One region of the Bradyrhizobium sp. WBOS08 genome, then DNA from elsewhere that is predicted to be linked to it. Evidence: riboswitches for the same ligand, from Rfam matches in the RefSeq annotation. Region 1 holds a riboswitch; the other holds the start of a gene.

Region 1 (5,424 bases):
GATAGATGACGGGCAGATCGCCGATCAGCGCTTCCGGCCAGCACGCGGACGACAGCGCCACGGATTTTCCGGGCAGCCATTCCAGCGTGCCATGCGCGCCCATGTGCACGACGGCATCGATCCCCTGGGCGCGGAGCCAGAGATAGAACGCGACATAAGCATGGCGCGGCGTGCGGGCGAGATCGTGGTAATCGGCATCGCGCGTGACCGCATCGCCGCGCTCGGGCTGAACCGCGATGATGGAGCGGCCGCACGCGATGGCCGCGAATTGAAACGCACCGCCGTTGCAGCTGGGATCATCCTCCGGCGCGCCCCAGGCCTGCGCGAGATCGTCTTGCAGGGATTGCGGCAGGCGCGAGAGGGCCGCGCGATAATCGGCAACGTCCCAGGTTAGACTCTGCTTCAGCAGCGTCTCGCCGAGCGCATCGACCGGCGCAACATCGAAGCCGGCCTGCGCCAGATCGGACAGCAACCCTTCAGCGGAGGCCAGCGCATCGAGACCAACCGCATGGGCGATCTGGTGCGGCCGGCCCGGATAGTTCGAGAGCACGATCGCGACCCGTTTCTCGGCGGCAGGCTTCTGTGCAAGTCGCCACCAGGCCGCAACGCGCGCGGCAACGGCCTTGACGCGCTCCTCGTCCGGCCCGTGCGCCAGATGGGCGAATTGCAGATCGGGATCGCGCATCGCGGCCGACTTGAAGCTCACGACGCCTGCGAACAGCCGGCCGTCGACCTCGGGCAGCACCACATGCATGGCGAGATCGCCCGGCGAGAGACCGCGCAGCGACTCTGCCCAGTCCTCGCGCCGCGCCGTCGCGAGCGCGACCTGGAACACCGGGCACGAAGCTTGGTCGAACGGCGTCGTGCCGTCGTCGCCGATGGCCGAGAATGCCGTCACGTTGACGATCGCGGCCGGAGGATTTTGCGCGAGATGCGCGCGCAACCAATCGGCGACGCCGGGCGCTTTCAACGAGGTGACGAACACGCCGTAGGAGTCAAAGCCCTCCTCGCGCAGCGCGGCAATCAGGGCATCGACCGGACCCGTATCCGCGGCCGTGAGATAGGAGCGATAGAAAGCCACCAGCGCGAGCGGCCTGCCCGCACGCGAGGCCGGCGCAGCAATGACGCCGCGCGAGGGATCGTAGAAGCCCATCTCGGGCACGGTCAGCTCGCCAGTGACCGGTCCGGCATAAAGTCCCGAGGCCAGCGCGAGCTGCGCGATCGCCGCCTGCGCGGCGACCGGACCGCCGGTGTCGCAGAGCACCTTGAGCCGGCGCAGCGTCGACAGGGGCAAGGTCGAGTAGGCATCGAGCCGCGTGTCGTCGCGGCCGTCCGCCGGCAGCACGGCGAGCGCGACGCCGCGATCCTGCGCCAGCTGCTGCAGGGCCGTGAGACCATAGGACCAGTAGGATTCGCCGCCGATCAGCCGCACCAGAATGCCGCGCGCCTGCGACAGCGTCTTCTCGATATAGGTGTCGACCGAGAGCGGATGGCGCAGCTCCGCGAGATTGGCGAGCCGCAGCGACGGAAGGCTATGGCGGCCACGGCGCCACCCGGCCGCGAACGCCGCAAGGTCGGAATCCGAATACGAGAGCACCACGAGATCGGCCGGGTCGTGGCCGATGTCCCTGGGCGTCGCGGTCTCCTCCAGACCGCGGCTCTCGCGGAAGACGACGTGCATCAGATACCAAGTCCTGACCTGATCGCGGCCTCATCGATATCGCCGTGCTCACCGATCACGACGAGCTTGGACTGCCTGAGACCTGCGCCCCAGGGCTTGTCGAACTGGTGACGCACGCGCTCGCCCACGGCCTGAAGCAGCAGGCGCATCGGCTTGCCCGCGACCGCGATATAGCCTTTGGCGCGCAGCACGTTCTGCTCGCGCGCCAGGCGCTGCACGGAGGCAACGAGCGCATCGATGTCGGCGACCTCAGGAAGGTCGATCACGACGGAAGCGAAATCATCGTGCTCGTGCTCCTCCTCGCCGTCATGATGCGAGGGGCGCGCGGCGAGATCGTTCTCGGCGGCAGCGCCGAGCCCGAGGATGACGCGGGCGTCGATCGCGCCGTCGGTGATGGGCAGCATCGGCACGCGGCGCGGCATCTCGGCAATGATCGCCGCCTTGGCCGCTTCGATCCCGGCGCTGCCGGCGAGATCGGCCTTGGTCAGCAGCACGATGTCGGCGCAGGCGATCTGGTCCTCGAACACTTCCGACAGCGGCGTCTCGTGATCGAGATTGACGTCCGCCGCGCGCTGCGCCTCGACGGCGTCAGGATCGGGCGCGAAGCGGCCGGCCGCGACGGCTTCGGCATCGGCCAGCGCGATCACGCCGTCGACCGTGATGCGCGAGCGGATCTCAGGCCAATCAAACGCCTTCAAGAGCGGCTTCGGCAGCGCCAGGCCCGAGGTCTCGATCAGGATGTGATCGGGCCGCACCGTGCGCGCGAGCAATTGCTCCATGGTCGGGATGAAATCGTCGGCGACGGTGCAGCAGATGCAGCCATTGGCGAGCTCGACGATGTTTTCTTCCGGGCAATTGGCGTCGGCGCAGGACTTCAATATCTCGCCGTCGACGCCCTCGCTGCCGAACTCGTTGACGAGCACCGCGAGCTTCCTGCCGTTGGGATTCGCGAGCAGATGCTGGATCAGCGTCGTCTTGCCGGAACCGAGGAAACCGGTGACCACCGTAACCGGAACTTTTGCGAGCGAGCTCATTCGGCGGCCTCCGGCACGATTGCAATGGGGGGAATGCGGGCAAGCGACTGCTTGCGGAATATTTCCGGCCGGCTGCGCCAGGGCACGAGCCCATCCGGCGCGGCCGCATAGGCCGCAGCACCCGCGACCACGTCCTGCGCGTTCGCCTCCGACAGGCGGCCATAGACATAGGACCAGCGGCCGGGCGCGCTGAGCGCCACCGAGCAGCCCTGGCTGCAGGCCGACAAGCATTCGACGGGAACCACGTTGACGCCCTCGGGCACGCCGGCCTCGAGGATCGCACCGTGCAGGCGCTTGCCGGGCGTGGTCTCGCCCTCGCCAAGCGTCTGGCCGGCGCGGCAGGTGATGCAGACGTGAAGTGTGACGGTCATCGCCTCTTCCAGATAACAGCGGGAGGCGATGAGGCACACGGACCATTCGTCAGAAGGTCCGTTTCCCCGTCGCGGAACACCCCGTCCGCCGGTCCAAAACTCGTCCGCGCTGGCAGGTCTCCCGGCTTGCGGAGCAGGGTTTTGCCCTTCGATCCCCGCCTTCCCGATTTCCGTGGAAATCAGTGGCTTTGGGCATCTCTCCGGTCACGGTCGCGGGGGCGGCTGCATTTTGGACCCCAATCTTGCCGATTCGGCCCCTATCGCATTCCCTCTTCGCCTGTCATAGGACAGGAACCAACGCCGGGTCACCATTTGCCGGTGGCCGCCTCTTGTCAAGCCGAAGGACCGGATCCAATGACGCCTGAACCGGACACCCAAACACCTGAGGAAACCGACGCCAGGCACGCCCAGAAAATGGCGAAGAAGAAAGCCGCCCGCGACAAGATCATGGCGACCAAGAGCGGCGAGAAGGGCCTCATCATCGTCCATACCGGCGCCGGCAAAGGCAAGTCGTCCTCGGCCTTCGGCATGATCGTGCGCTGCGTCGCCCATGGCTTCCCCTGCGCGGTGGTGCAATTCATCAAGGGCGCCTGGGACACCGGCGAGCGGCGCCTGCTCACCGGCCATTTCGGCGAGCTCTGCCAGTTCCACGCGATGGGCGAAGGCTTCACCTGGGAGACGCAGGACCGCGCCCGCGACATCGCCGCCGCGCGCGCCGGCTGGGAGAAGGCCAAGGAGCTTATCCTCGACGAGAGCTTGCGGATGGTCGTGCTCGACGAGATCAACATCGCGCTGCGTTACGATTATCTCGACATCGCCGAGGTCGTCGGGTTCCTGACCACCTCGAAGCCGCCGCTGACTCACGTCGTGCTCACCGGACGCAACGCCAAGGACGAACTGATCGAGATCGCCGACCTCGTCACCGAGATGACGCTGGTCAAGCATCCCTTCCGCTCCGGCATCAAGGCGCAGGCCGGCGTCGAGTTCTGAAGTTGATGATGAGACCAGGTTCAAATGCTGCGCCGAGGGAAGCGTGCTCCCTCCCCCGCTTGCGGGGGAGGGCTGGGGAGAGGGTTGTCTCCGCGGTGGGATTCCCCAAGAGGATAGAACCCTCTCCCGGCGCGCTGGACGATGCTTCGCATCGCCCGGACGCGCCGACCTCTCCCGCAAGCGGGAGAGGTGCACCGAGCGCGCAGCCGCTTGATTCAACTCGATCCCAAGCGCTTTAGAAGGGCGCCGATGGCACGCGCGCTGATGATCCAGGGGGCCGGCTCGGACGTGGGCAAATCGCTCATCGTCGCCGGCTTGGCGCGCGCGTTCACGCGGCGAGACCTGCGCGTGGTGCCGTTCAAGCCGCAGAACATGTCGAACAACGCGGCCGTCACCATCGATGGCGGCGAGATCGGCCGCGCCCAGGCCTTGCAGGCGCTCGCCGCAGGCGTCGAGCCGCACACCGATATGAACCCGGTGCTGCTGAAGCCCGAGACCGATGTCGGCGCGCAGGTCATCGTTCACGGCAAGCGCATCGCCACGGCGCGCGCGCGCGACTACGCGGCAATGAAGCCCTCGCTGATGGGCGCGGTGCTGGAGAGCTTCGAGCGCTTGAAGGCGCGCGCCGACCTCGTGCTGGTCGAAGGTGCCGGCAGCCCGGCGGAAGTCAACCTGCGCAAGGCCGACATCGCCAACATGGGTTTTGCCCGCAAGGCCGACGTACCGGTCGTGTTGGTCGGCGACATCGACCGCGGCGGCGTCATCGCGCAGCTCGTCGGCATCAAGACGGTGATCGACCCCGAGGATGCCGCGATGATTCAAGGCTTCGTCATCAACAAATTCCGCGGCGATCCCACGCTGTTCGACGACGGCTACAGGCTGATCGAACACAAGACCGCCTGGCGCGGCTTCGGCGTGCTGCCCTGGTTCACGCGCGCCGGCGAGCTGCCGGCCGAGGACGCGCTCGGCCTGAGCGACGCGCGCAAGCCCGGCCAATGCAAGATCGCCTGCCTGGCGCTGTCGCGCATCGCCAATTTCGACGACCTCGATCCGCTGAAGCTGGAGCCCGGCGTCGATCTCGTGATGGTGCGCCCAGGTGAAGCGATTCCCGGCGACGTCCGCCTCGTCATCATCCCCGGCTCGAAATCCACCCGCGGCGATCTCGCCTTCCTGCGCGCGCAGGGCTGGGACATCGACCTGCTCGCGCATCATCGCCGCGGCGGCCACGTGCTCGGCCTCTGCGGCGGCTATCAGATGCTGGGGCGCAGCGTTGCCGACCCAGATGGCATCGAGGGCCCCGCGGGCGACACGCCCGGACTTGGGCTGCTGGATGTCGAGACGGTGATGA
Region 2 (5,424 bases), 1.2 Mb from region 1:
TCCGGAATGAGTGTTGCGTAGACAGCACAATCGTTACCGGGAAGACACGGGCTGGCATACTTGGATACCCCGCCAGGAAGGCAATACACAACCTCAGATTTCAAAGCTCGGAAGCGCGCCAGCGTGGCGCCGAATGACAGAAACAGACACAAAGTGAGTCGCCTCTATCGCTCCGCCGTGTCCCGGACAAGCCGCAACGCGCGAGCGTTGCGGCGCAGAGCCGGGACCGAGGGCGACACGGTCCAATGCCGCGACATGGGCCCCGGCTCTGCAGCGCACCGCACCGGACGATGCTTCGCATCGCCGGGGAAAGCGCTGCGCTGCGTCCGGGGCACGAGAGCGAGCTAGTCCTCCCATCACCACTGTCATTCCCCGCGAAGGCGGGGAATCCAGTACGCCGCGGCTTCTCGGATTGATCTCTGGCGTCTCTGGAATACTGGATCGCCCGCTTTCGCGGGCGATGACAGCGCGTGTGTGGTGACAGACATGCCTCATCAGCCTCGCGGCGCGTTTCGCCCGAGCTTTGCTTGCCTCTCCACCCTCAAAGCCAAGAGGGCGCAGGGAAGGCCGGGTGCTGACAACGCACCCGCGGTCCGCTGCGCGAAAATGCACACGCAGGAAGAACCGCACAGCAGCATACAGGTGGTGCCGATCACTCGGCCTTCCCTGCGCGGTGGTCGGACGGCTTATGCCGTGCTCTCCTGGGAGCCGAACTTTCCCTCTGGCCTCCCTCGCCCCGCGAATTGGATGATGCAGTCTGCCCGGTTGGGCTCGCTCGCACCTCCGCGGAAGCTTGACCGTAGCAACGACGGCGAGGACCACACGGTTTTGCCGTACGCACGGCCCGCCATTTCACCCGCAGTATTCCCGGGCCCCGTCGACGAAGCCGGAAACTTACAGGCGAGACGAAGCCTAGCAGCGCCGTTCGTCCGCACGCGGCCACGGGCTCACAGGGACTACCCGCCCTGCCCGCACCTCTCGTGCCGACGCTGCCGCGTCCACCGCAAGCCCGGCTCGCGATCAAGACGACCTCGAGATCGCCCCTCTTGGTTGAGCCGGGATGGACGACACATACGTCAAAACCGAATTTCGGTAAAGTGGAATATTTTTGACGAGCGGGATTGACAGAGGCCGACACAGGCACGGTGCCGTAGCCCGGATGGAGCGCAGGCGTAATCCGGGACGATGCGAGATGCCGGGCGAGCGGCCCCGGATTGCGCGGAGCCTGTCATCGGGCGGCGCTTCGCGCCGACCCGTTGGCTCCATCCGGGCTACGAGAAGCACTCACGCCGACGTCGCGCCCTTGCGGCCGAACGGATCGGCCAGGCGAACGATCTCGCAGACGGCGACGAGGCCGGCGAGCCAAACGGCGCTGGTCAGGCCGATGCGCATCACGATCTCGGCGGTGAAGGCGCCCTCGCCGCCGAGGAACGGCGTTGGGGCGAGCAGCGCGAGCTCGTAAATCCCATAGGCGACGACGAGCATGATCGCGAGCAGCAGCGGTGTGCGGTGCCGGGGCAACAGGCCGAGCACCGTCGACGAGGCCGCGGTCGACAGCAACGCAGCCACACCGATGACCAAGCCCCAGGCGATCGTGCCGGCGTCAACGGGATAATGCAGCACGCCGAAACCGATGGTCTGGTTCACGAGCCAGGCGCCGGTGACGACGAGCAGCGCCGGACGCAGCGGCAGCATCGCCGCGGCCACGACGGCGAAGGCCGCGAACGGCGTTGCGCAGGCGAACGCAAAGCTGGCCAGCGCGCATGACGCCGTCAGCAGCGCAAAGCAGAACATGGGCGCAAGGCGCGGCGCGACCGGCTGAAGCCGGAGACGGCCGTCGTGAGGCAGCTGGATGCTGCGAGCCATGACGTCAGGAAGCATGGGCGAATTCCTTCTGTTTCGGATGCCCTTCCATTTGAGATCAGAACGTGGCGCCGGCCTTGAGCAGATAGGTGCGGCCGGGCAGCGGATAGGCACTGAAGCGGCCGTCCGTGAAGGTGCTGGCGATGGCGTAGTCGTAGTAGAGCGCGTTCAGCACGTTGTTGATGCTGAGCGACCAGAAATAGCGCTCAACCTGGCCGCTGAGCTTGAGATCGATCGTGCCGCCGGCCGGGATCGGCTTCTGGGTGCCCGCCTGGTCGTTGTCCATGCGCCGTTCGCTCCAGAAGCGCGCGGTGGCATCGAGCACCAGGTAGTTCTGCCAGATGTTCCAGCTGACACCTGCACTCGCCGTATAGCGCGACACCAGCGGCACATCGTTGCCGGCCCAGGCGCCTTCGCGGAAGACCGCGCGGGTATAGGCCATGCCGGAGCGCAGCAGCAGGGCATCGTTGACGCGATAGGACAGACTGGTCTCCGAGCCGTAGCGCCGGGTCGGGTCGAGATTGGTGTTGTAGAACAGCACCGGGTTGAAATGGACCTCGTTGGTGAGGTCCATCAGATAGAGACTGCTCTGTAGCTGCAGACCGCCGCCCTTGATGCGCAGACCGCCCTCGATGTCCTGCGAGGTCTGGGTCTTGAGCTGGAACGTTTGCGGGATCGCGGCGAAGGTCAGGGGATCGAAGGACGGCCCCGAGGACAGGCGCTCGTCGACGTCAGGCGTGCGGAACGCGCGCGCGGCGCGAGCGAACAGCGAGACCACGTCGTTGAGACGATGCTCGGCCCCGAGATGCAGCGCATATTGGGTCTCGTCGCTCGTCAGCGGCAGCGCACCGATATCGGCGTTGAACGGCGCCGCCGCATCGAAATTGTCGCGTGCCGCGAGACGGACGTTCTGCACCCGCGCGCCGTAGGAGACGTCGGTCGTAGGCAGCACGCCCAATGTGTGCTGGAAATAGCCTGCGACCGTCTGCTGCCTCAGGTCGTAATTGTGCCAGGCGGCGAGCCCCTGCCCGGCGCCGCGGTCCTGCTCAAAGCTCGCATCGTAATAGTCGATGCCGGTCAGGAGCTGCGACGGCAGGCCGAGCAACAGGCTCTTCACGCTGAGCCGCGGCGTGATCGACCAATTCGTCAGTTGGGACTCGACATAAGTCGAGGTGAAGAAAGCCGGAACCGGCGTCGGGCTGGAGAAAAACGTACTCTGCTGCTTCTTGTCGCGCACACCGCCGTCGACGATGAGATCGACGCCGTTGACCAGGGTCCTGGTGAACCCGGCCGTCGCGCTGAAGCCCTGCTGGTTGGCGGCATTGAAGGGCGTGCTGGTGCCTCGGCGGTTGGTCCTGAGCTCGTCGAGGCCGATCGAGGGATCGACGGTGCGACCGCCTGGCAGCCGCAGCTCCTGATTGTCGCCGGTGACGGTGAGAAACGCGCTCAGGCCCGGCGTGGTGTAGTTGAGATTGCCGACACCGTTCTGCTGCGAATAGCGATTGTTGTCGCGATAGCCGTCGGTCCTGACGGCATTGCCGTAGAACGAGGTCGACCATGGCCCGGAATTGAGCGCGGTCGAGACGTTGCCGAGCCGGGTGTTGAACGAGCCGAAGCCGGCCTCGATGCGCGCAGTCACGGGCGGTCCGCCGGCGCCGGTCCTGGTGACGATGTTGATCACGCCGCCGACCGCGTTGTCGCCGTAGAGCACCGCGCCGGAATTGCCGCGCGTGATCTCGATGCGCTCGATGGAATTGAGCGGGATGGTGGAGAGGTCCACCTGCGCCATGTCGATGTCGTTGAGGCGCCGGCCGTTGACCAGCACCAGCGTGTTGGCGGTGGCAAAGGCGCCGAAGCCGCGCAGGTCCACGCTGGTCTTGGCGCCGATCTGGCCGCCATAGAACGTCGTGATCTGGGCTCCCGGCACCTGTGTTGCGATGATCTCGGCAAGCGTCTGCGACGGCGAATGCGCGATATCCGCGGCCGTGATCACGGTCGTGGCGGCCCCGACGATACCGCCGCCGCCGCCGACAGCCTCAGAGCCCGAGCCGGATGAGCCGGTGCCATCGCCTGGCGGCGCAACGTTCGCGGTGCGCCGCGGCCGCGTCGCCTCGCCCTCACCGGTCGCCCTCGCCCGCGTGCGGTTCTGATCGGCGGGCTTGCTTACCTCGATCGGCGGCAATTGCTCGGCAAGCCCCTGCTGGGCGAAGGCGGAGGATAGATCGAGCGAATGGAGCGAGACGGACGCGAGCAGGCCGGCGCTGAGGCGCCAGGCGGCAGAAACGAGACGAGACATTGTTGTAACCTCGGATGACGTCAGTGGCACGTCACAGCGAACGAGGTTTCACGGCAGAGCGGCGGACTGCTCCGATGAAGCCAATGTCTGTACTCCCCGACCGACATCTTCGCGTGTGACCACGGCTGACGGCAGGTCTCCTGGCTCGCGGGTCGTTACCTTGCGTCGCCTTCCCAGGACCGAGATTCCCAGTGGCACAGGACGAAAGATTCACCGCTTACAGTTGCGGGGGCAGCCGTGGCGTTGAGATAGATCCCGGCATTGGGACATCCCGCACCACATTCCCTTTTGATCTCCGTGAGGAGAACCGTCGCCGGCCATTTAAGTGTCGCCCCGGCAGCGTGTCAATCGACCGTTGGGCGGCGCTCAGGTCCGTCCGCGCGGACGTTGCGCCTGGGCCCAGGCGGCCGTGACATCGCGTGGCGGAACATCGACGCGCTTGACTGGGGTCAGTTCGCCGGAGGCCGAGACGATCGCGGTTTCCTCGCGGCGGCAGCGCGGGCAGACGAAACGGACCTCATGCGGAGACGCCGACCAGCTCGACCGCTTCACATTAGCGGCCATCGGCCAGGCCTCGCAATGCGAGCACGACACCAGAAATCGACCGGGATCGAGCATACCCATTTCCATCGGACTCCACGTCCTGCTGCCTCTTCAATGATTAACCCAAGTGAATCGTTCCGGTGCCTAAGCACCGCCGGCGCTCCCTCGCGAGCGCAGGGCCATCGCATATCGTCACAACGTGACCAGAAGCTCACTTGCGGCCATCCTTCGAGACGCCCGCCTCCGGCGGGCCCTCAGGATGAGGTCGGAGTGCGTGGCAGCTATTTCGTAGGCAACTGCTGCTTAGCCTCATCCTGAGGAGACCGCGGAGCGGTCGTCTCGAAGGACGAGGCGTGCGCTCAGCTGTCGGAGAGCCGTATGCGATAGCCCTGCCGCGAACGAGGCGATCTCGCGGTCGCCGTTCCCGCCGCCGCTGGATCTCAGCGCGCGCCCTTGAGGGTGCAGGAGGTCGAGCAGGTGACGGTGGTGCCGCGATCGCATGCTTTGCAGGCGGCGACGCACTGGTTCAGGTCGCGGGGATTGTAGCTGTAGGCCCGCAAGGGGCAGGCCGGCGTCGTCGAGCCGGTGATGTCCTGCTCCTGGTCGCAGGCCGCCGTCATGAGCGCGATGATGATCACGGCAACGAGGCGCATGGGATGCCCTGTCTAGCACGACAATGACGTTCCGGTGCGCGCTGCATTGCAGCGAACTCCGGCCTTCCC

The links. A riboswitch is a leader RNA that binds a small molecule or an ion and turns the genes downstream of it on or off. The one in region 1 is predicted to bind cobalamin.
Region 2: linked by a shared signal. The riboswitch ahead of DCM80_RS29475 (TonB-dependent receptor) and the one ahead of DCM80_RS23435 (DUF1636 domain-containing protein) in region 1 are both predicted to bind cobalamin.

The regions. Positions count from the first base shown of each region.
Region 1 covers NZ_CP028988.1:5,019,474-5,024,897, reverse strand. Annotated here, with positions in the region: gene cobN (cobaltochelatase subunit CobN) at 1-1,681, opposite strand, end outside; gene cobW (cobalamin biosynthesis protein CobW) at 1,681-2,715, opposite strand; gene DCM80_RS23435 (DUF1636 domain-containing protein) at 2,712-3,086, opposite strand; cobalamin riboswitch at 3,180-3,400, opposite strand; gene cobO (cob(I)yrinic acid a,c-diamide adenosyltransferase) at 3,441-4,076, shown strand; gene DCM80_RS23425 (cobyric acid synthase) at 4,326-5,424, shown strand, end outside.
Region 2 covers NZ_CP028988.1:6,247,250-6,252,673, forward strand. Annotated here, with positions in the region: gene DCM80_RS29470 (hypothetical protein) at 1,285-1,866, opposite strand; gene DCM80_RS29475 (TonB-dependent receptor) at 1,922-4,159, opposite strand; cobalamin riboswitch at 4,272-4,486, opposite strand; gene DCM80_RS29480 (hypothetical protein) at 4,526-4,789, opposite strand; gene DCM80_RS29485 (hypothetical protein) at 5,143-5,355, opposite strand.